Regions from separate parts of the Fructilactobacillus sp. YLN 2412 genome, predicted to be linked through region 1. Evidence: riboswitches for the same ligand, from Rfam matches in the RefSeq annotation. Region 1 holds a riboswitch; the other holds the start of a gene.
The links. A riboswitch is a leader RNA that binds a small molecule or an ion and turns the genes downstream of it on or off. The one in region 1 is predicted to bind lysine.
Positions count from the first base shown of each region.

Region 2: it holds a riboswitch for lysine, as region 1 does, so the genes downstream of both, AC0GLR_RS01590 (amino acid permease) here and lysA (diaminopimelate decarboxylase) in region 1, are expected to answer to the same signal.

Region 1 is NZ_CM183165.1:53,269-56,705, reverse strand. It holds gene dapD (2,3,4,5-tetrahydropyridine-2,6-dicarboxylate N-acetyltransferase) at 1-453, opposite strand, end outside; gene lysA (diaminopimelate decarboxylase) at 467-1,765, opposite strand; lysine riboswitch at 1,870-2,040, opposite strand; gene AC0GLR_RS00255 (aspartate kinase) at 2,209-3,437, shown strand, end outside.
Region 2 is NZ_CM183165.1:353,763-357,199, reverse strand. It holds gene AC0GLR_RS01595 (deoxynucleoside kinase) at 1-114, opposite strand, end outside; gene AC0GLR_RS01590 (amino acid permease) at 196-1,653, opposite strand; lysine riboswitch at 1,745-1,917, opposite strand; gene AC0GLR_RS01585 (aldo/keto reductase) at 2,289-3,134, shown strand; gene AC0GLR_RS01580 (cysteine hydrolase family protein) at 3,211-3,437, shown strand, end outside.

The DNA of each region.
Region 1 (3,437 bases):
GCCAGCTCCAATATGAGAATGTTTCCCCACAATTGCACGACCACCTAAAACGGCTCCCATATCAATCATAGATTCGTCACCAATCTCAGCACCGATATTAATCAAAGCACCCATCATAATCACGGCATCCTTACCAATTTTAACTTGATCACGGATGATTGCCCCTGGTTCAATCCTGGCTGCGATGTTTTTAGTGTTTAATAATGGAACCGCAGAATTACGACCATCATTTTCAACTTCATAGTCACTAATTTCATTTTGATATTTTTCTAATAATGGTTGAATCACTTTCCAGTCACCAAAGATGACACCAGTATTGCCATTAATAAATGTTTTAACATCTTTTGGAAATTCAACGTTTGCTAAATCGCCCTTTAGATAAGCTTTTACGTTAGTTTTCTTTTCTGCGTTACCAATGTATTGAATAATTTCTTGTGCATTTAATTCAGCCATTTGATTTTCTCCTTTAAATGTCTAAGTTTTGGTCTAAATGTATCAAATCTGCAAAAGTTTCTCGTTTAATTGCTATTTGTGATTTGCCGTTTTCGACAAAGACTACTGCAGGACGTGGATTCCGATTATAGTTAGATGCCATTGAATATCCATAGGCTCCAGTTGCTAAGACCGCAATCACATCTCCAGGTTTAGTCTTTGGCAATTCAATATCCTTAATCAAAATATCGCCGGATTCACAATATTTACCAGCTAACGTAACTAGTTCAGTTTCATCATCAACTACATCGTTAGCAACAACGGCATCATATTTAGCCCCATACAAGGCAGGGCGAATATTATCGCCCATTCCACCATCAACCGCAACATATTTCCGAATATTTGGAATTGTTTTGCTGGAACCAACTCGATATAAGCTCACTCCAGCAGGACCTGAAATGGAACGACCGGGTTCAATCCACACGGCAGGAGTTTTTAAACCTAACTTTTTAGTTTCTTCCTGCATGGTAGTAATGATTTGCTGTACAAAGTCTTCAGGGCGAATAGGATGATCATCATCAGTGTACTTAATTCCAAAACCACCACCAACATTGACAATCTCAGGAGTGTAATCAAATTCATCTTTCCAATGTTTCATCAATCTCACTAATTTTTCAGTTTCGATTTTAAAACCGCTTGTTTCAAAGATCTGCGAACCGATGTGGGAATGAACCCCTTTGAGATTCATTCGCTCACTATTCAAAACTTGTTGTAAAGCTTCATCAGCTTGGCCAGTTAAAATATCAAAGCCGAATTTACTGTCTTGTTGACCAGTTTGGATAAATTCATGAGTATGGGCCGACACTGCTGGAGAAACACGGAGCATCACATCAGCTGTGGCATCTTTAGCTGCCAAAACTTCATTTAATAATTGAATTTCATAGAAATTATCTAAAATAATCATCCCCACGTGATGATCAACTGCCATTTCTAATTCTGCACGTGACTTGTTGTTCCCATGAAAACTGACATGATCCATGGGAAACCCAGCTTTAATTGCCGTATAAAGTTCTCCGCCAGAAACAATATCAGCATGTGCATCTTCTTGTTTCAAAACTTGATACATTGCGATACAAGCAAAAGTTTTACTAGCATAACTTACTGCATACTTGAGATTGTTTTTTTCAAAAACACGTTTGAAAGCACGAATTTGATCTCTAATTTTACTAACGTCATACACCTGCAGATTGGTCCCATATTCATCAGCTAATTTGGTAGCGGGTACTCCACCAATCATTAACTGGTTATTTTGAACTTCAATATCATCATGCATTTTATTTCCTCCGTATTTTTATTAAAATCAAATTTTGTATAAAAAAAGAGTCCTTTTTGCCCGGCAGCTCCGTCAAAAAAGACTCTTAATTACTTTTAGAATCGATTATACATAGCTCCCCGGAAAAATTCCGACAGTCCATAACCTATTAAGCTATGTCCCAGTTAACCAAGCTCCATTACTTGGCACTTCGGCAAACAACCCTTTCGTTAGTTTCTTTGCTGAATGGAAAACTCCACTAACTAATTTTGTTATTTGCGACCTCTATTTGATTTGTTAAAATCATAACTAATAAAGACTAATAAGTCAACAGATATTAAATAAAAATTTAATTATTACTATATAATTGTAATTAAAAACGTCGCTTTCTTACTAAGTTTTATTTGCTTATTTAATTAAATGGTGGTAATTTCACACTAACAAAATTCCGTGAGGTACTAACAATGAAAGTAGTTAAATTTGGTGGAAGTTCACTTGCTGATGGCAATCATTTCGAACAAATTATTAAAATTATCAAAGCTGATCCCGAACGAAAAGCCGTGGTAGTTTCAGCACCAGGAACTCGATTTAAAGGCGATACAAAAGTTACTGATTTATTGATTCAATACGCTAACGCAGTGTTAGCCAACGAAGATTACCAAGAATTACAACAAGCAATTATTGCACGTTATCAAGATATTACAGAGCATTTCCAACTAGATCCCAGCATTTTAGCAAAAATTACACAGACAATTGAACAATTACCATCCCAAAATTATCCAAACGATGACTATTTAATGGCAGGTTTTAAAGCTCAAGGCGAGTATTTAAATGCCTATACTTTAAGCCAAGTTTTAAACCAAATTGGGATTAAAACTAAATTCATGGATCCGCGAAAGATTGGTTTCTTAGTAAGCGACAAAGCTCAAGATGCTCGTGTCTTACCTGATACATACGATAACTTGGAAAAATACCGCAATCCCAATATTCATTTGGTATTTCCCGGCTTTTTTGGAATTACGAAAGATGATCAAATTGCAACTTTTTCGCGTGGTGGTTCTGATATTACTGGATCAATTGTTGCCAAAGGCTTAAATGCCTCCGTGTATGAAAACTTTACTGATGTAAACGCAATTTATTCGGTCGATCCACATATTGTTAAAGATCCAACCAGTATTCATGTGATGACATATCGAGAAATGCGTGAACTATCATATGCTGGTTTTTCCGTATTTCATGATGAAGCTATTATTCCGGCTATCGAAGCTAAAATACCCATTAACGTTAAAAATACTAGTCATCCAGAATTACCAGGTACCATGATTATTCCCGAAAATGAGTTTGAACCGACCAATTTAATCACTGGAGTCGCCAGTTCTAAAGGATTCTCGGCATTATATCTCCATCGATACTTGTTAAATAAAGAAGTTGGATTTACACTTAAAATTCTCCAAATTTTATACAAATATGATGTTTCATATGAACACATGCCCTCTGGAATTGACGATTTAACCATTATTTTTGACAACAAACATCTTACCCCTGTCAAAAAAGAAAAAATTTGTGCTGAAATTAACGCTGCTTTGCATCCTGATCAGCTGGAATGGATTGATAATTATGCTATTATCATGATAGTTGGTGAAGGAATGCAGAAAAGTTCGGCTACCATCGAAAATATCATTCGTCCTCTCAC
Region 2 (3,437 bases), 300 kb from region 1:
TAGAATCTGATTATCATCTACTGATTCATAAAACGCTGGTGCATTTAGATGTTCTGCTAACAAAGTAGTTAGCGACGTCTTTCCAGCACCAATCGTTCCTGATAAAACTATCATTTGATTATCTCCTTTTAACGACATTCGTTTAACTCGCATTTTTAATTGTAGCATTAAAAATCAAAAGCTAGTTTATCTTTTTTACTTTTTGTTTTCATTTTCAAGATTAGCTGGAGACACATCAATTTCGTCTAACGGTATCAAATGAGTATGGTGAGTAAACTTATAAGCAAAGAATAAGATAATTACTAATGGAACACTAATATACGTGATAGCAATTTCAAACCAATTTCCATTAGCAAAAGCACCAATATCTTGACCAAAGATTACTACAATACATAGTATCAAACACATAATTGGTCCAACTGGGAATAAAGTAGCATGATATTCTAATTCATCTAAAGTATGACCCTGCTTAATAAAAGCTCGTCTGAAACGATAATGCGAAAGTGCAATCCCAAACCAGGCAATAAAACCAGTTAAACCAGAAGCAGCAACTAACCAAAGATAAATTTTGGGTCCTACAAAACTAGTTAAAAATGTTAACAATGCAATTACCGTAGTAGCTAATAATGCAGCTGCTGGGATGCCACGTTTATTTACTTTACCAAACAGTTTTGGTGCATATCCTTCTTCTGCCATAGAATACAACATTCTTGTCGAAGCATACATCCCTGAATTAGCAGAAGAAATCACAGAAGTTAAAATGACTGCGTTCATCACACTAGCAGCTGCCGCTAATCCTGCACGTTTAAATACAATCGTAAATGGACTAATTGCAACATCAGACGCCGAAGAACCTAACAAATCAGGACTGGTATATGGAATGATAGCAGCAATCACAAAGATGGCTAAAAAGTAAAATAAAATAATGCGCCAAAATACTTCATGAATTGCTTTAGGAACACTTTTATGAGGATCATCGGCTTCACCTGCTGTGATTCCAACTAACTCAGTTCCTTGAAATGAAAATCCTGCAACAACAAAGACACTAATAATTCCAGGAATCCCATTCACAAATGGAGCTTGTTTATAGGTGAAATTACTTAACCCAGTGGCATGTCCGCCCATAATCCCTAAAATAGTTAAAAAGCCAACTCCTAAAAAGATAAAAATCGTAATTACCTTAATTAACGACATCCAAAATTCTGTTTCACCAAAAGCTGAAACCGCTAAAATATTAATTGCAAAAATAATTGCTAACGCTCCTGCACTCCAAATCCATGCAGGCAGATGAGGGAACCAAAAGGCCATTACCAACGCAACAGTAGAAATGTCCACCGCAACTGTAATTGCCCAGTTAAACCAGTAATTCCATCCCATCGCAAATCCCATTGCTGGATCAACATACTTCGTAGCATAAGTAGAAAATGATCCAGAAACCGGAAGATTAGTTGCCATTTCCCCTAAACTAGTCATTAGGAAATAAACCATAATTCCCATTAAAATATAAGCAACTAAAGCTCCTCCAGGTCCAGCATTGTGTACTGCTGCTCCACTAGCAACAAATAATCCCGTTCCAATACAACCACCTAAGGCAATCATCGAAACATGACGTGATTTTAATCCACGCTTTACATGTTCTTTTTTTTCAGCCATCAACGTATCCTCCTATTTTTAAGTAAGCACTAAACTAAAAAAACTCTTCTGAATTAATCCAGAAGAGCCCACTAAAATACATTTAATTTCTAGTTTTAAAAGCGCTCCGTATTTTGCAATACGACAGTGTTTGATTTATTAAATCAAACCCCAACAAAATAGTTACCATTTATTTTGTTTCGGCAGCCTTCCCTTTTACAATCTGTCATCAACCTAGGAAGTCTCAAAATTGTTACTAATAAAAGCTGCGCCTCTTCTTAAATTTATTATTCAATTATCTTTAGTATAAGTTCTTATTAAAACGAATGCAATACTCTTTTATATTTCATGTGTACATACTTGTCATTAATTATTTATACATAATCATCAAAGATAAATTTATTATAATTAAGTTGTTACTTTCGTATCATAATAATTTACATATTCAATCAAAAAATTACAAACAAGGGAACAAAAAAATACTAGGTAACATTTTAATGCATGAAAAGTTAAATAAACCTTAGATACTTCAATAAAGTAAATATAAAAACAAAATAAAAAATCATCAAGATGTTACTTTATACTATTATTCCAAATCTGGTATATACTTGTGCCAGTAAAATCCAAGTAACCCATTCAGGAAAGGTCGAGTTAAAATGAATATATTAAATGAAACATACACTCTTCAAAATAATGTTAAAATTCCCAAAATAGGATTTGGGACTTGGCAAACTCCTAATAATATTGCAGCTAAAGCGGTTGAAACTGCAATTAATAATGGATACCGATTAATTGATACTGCAACTGTTTATAAAAACGAAGCTGGCGTCGGTGAAGGAATTAGAAATTCTAAAATTGATCGTTCAAAATTATTTTTAACTACTAAGTTGCCTGCTTCAGTTAAAACATACGATCAGGTAGAAATAGAATTTGAAAAAAGTTTAAAGAAACTAGGAACTGATTACGTCGATCTTTATTTGATTCATGCACCTTGGCCATGGAATGATATTGGTTCTGATCATTCTATGGAAAACCAAAAAGTGTGGCAAGCCATGGAAGAAATTTACAAATCTGGAAGAGCAAAAGCAATTGGAGTATCTAACTTCAATATTTCAGATCTAAAGAATATTTTTGATGTTGCTTCTATTGAACCAATGGTAAATCAAATCCAATATTATATTGGTTACACCGAACCAAATATAACTAAATTTTCTAAGGAAAATAATATTTTGGTTGAGGCATATTCACCATTGGCAACCGGAGATTTGTTAGATAATAAAATTATAAAAGGTATCTCTGAAAAATATGGTGTTTCAACTTCTCAAATAGCATTAAAGTTTATTATTCAACAGCATGTTCTTCCTTTACCAAAAGGCATTAATCCAAAACATATTAAGCAAAACACAGAGCTTGATTTTGAAATTTCTGACGAAGATATGAAAAAATTAAGTTCACTTAAAGATGTGGCACCAAATCACAACCATAATTTTACTCAAGGATAAAAATATAAAACGAATACCTTAAATTTAAGGTATTCGTTTTATATTAAAGGGACATCAAAAATAACATAGGAGGCTCATTATGAGTAAAAAAGCATTGTTAATTATTGATTATACAAATGACTTTGTAGCAGACAATGGTGCTTTAACATTAGGCAAAGCCGGACAAGACTGCGAACCAGAAATCATTAAATTAGCTGAAGAGTTTAAAACTAATGGCGATTTGGTTATTTTACCAACTGATGTACATCGCAAGGGAGATTCTTATCATCCTGAAACCAAATTATTCCCACCCCATAACGTACG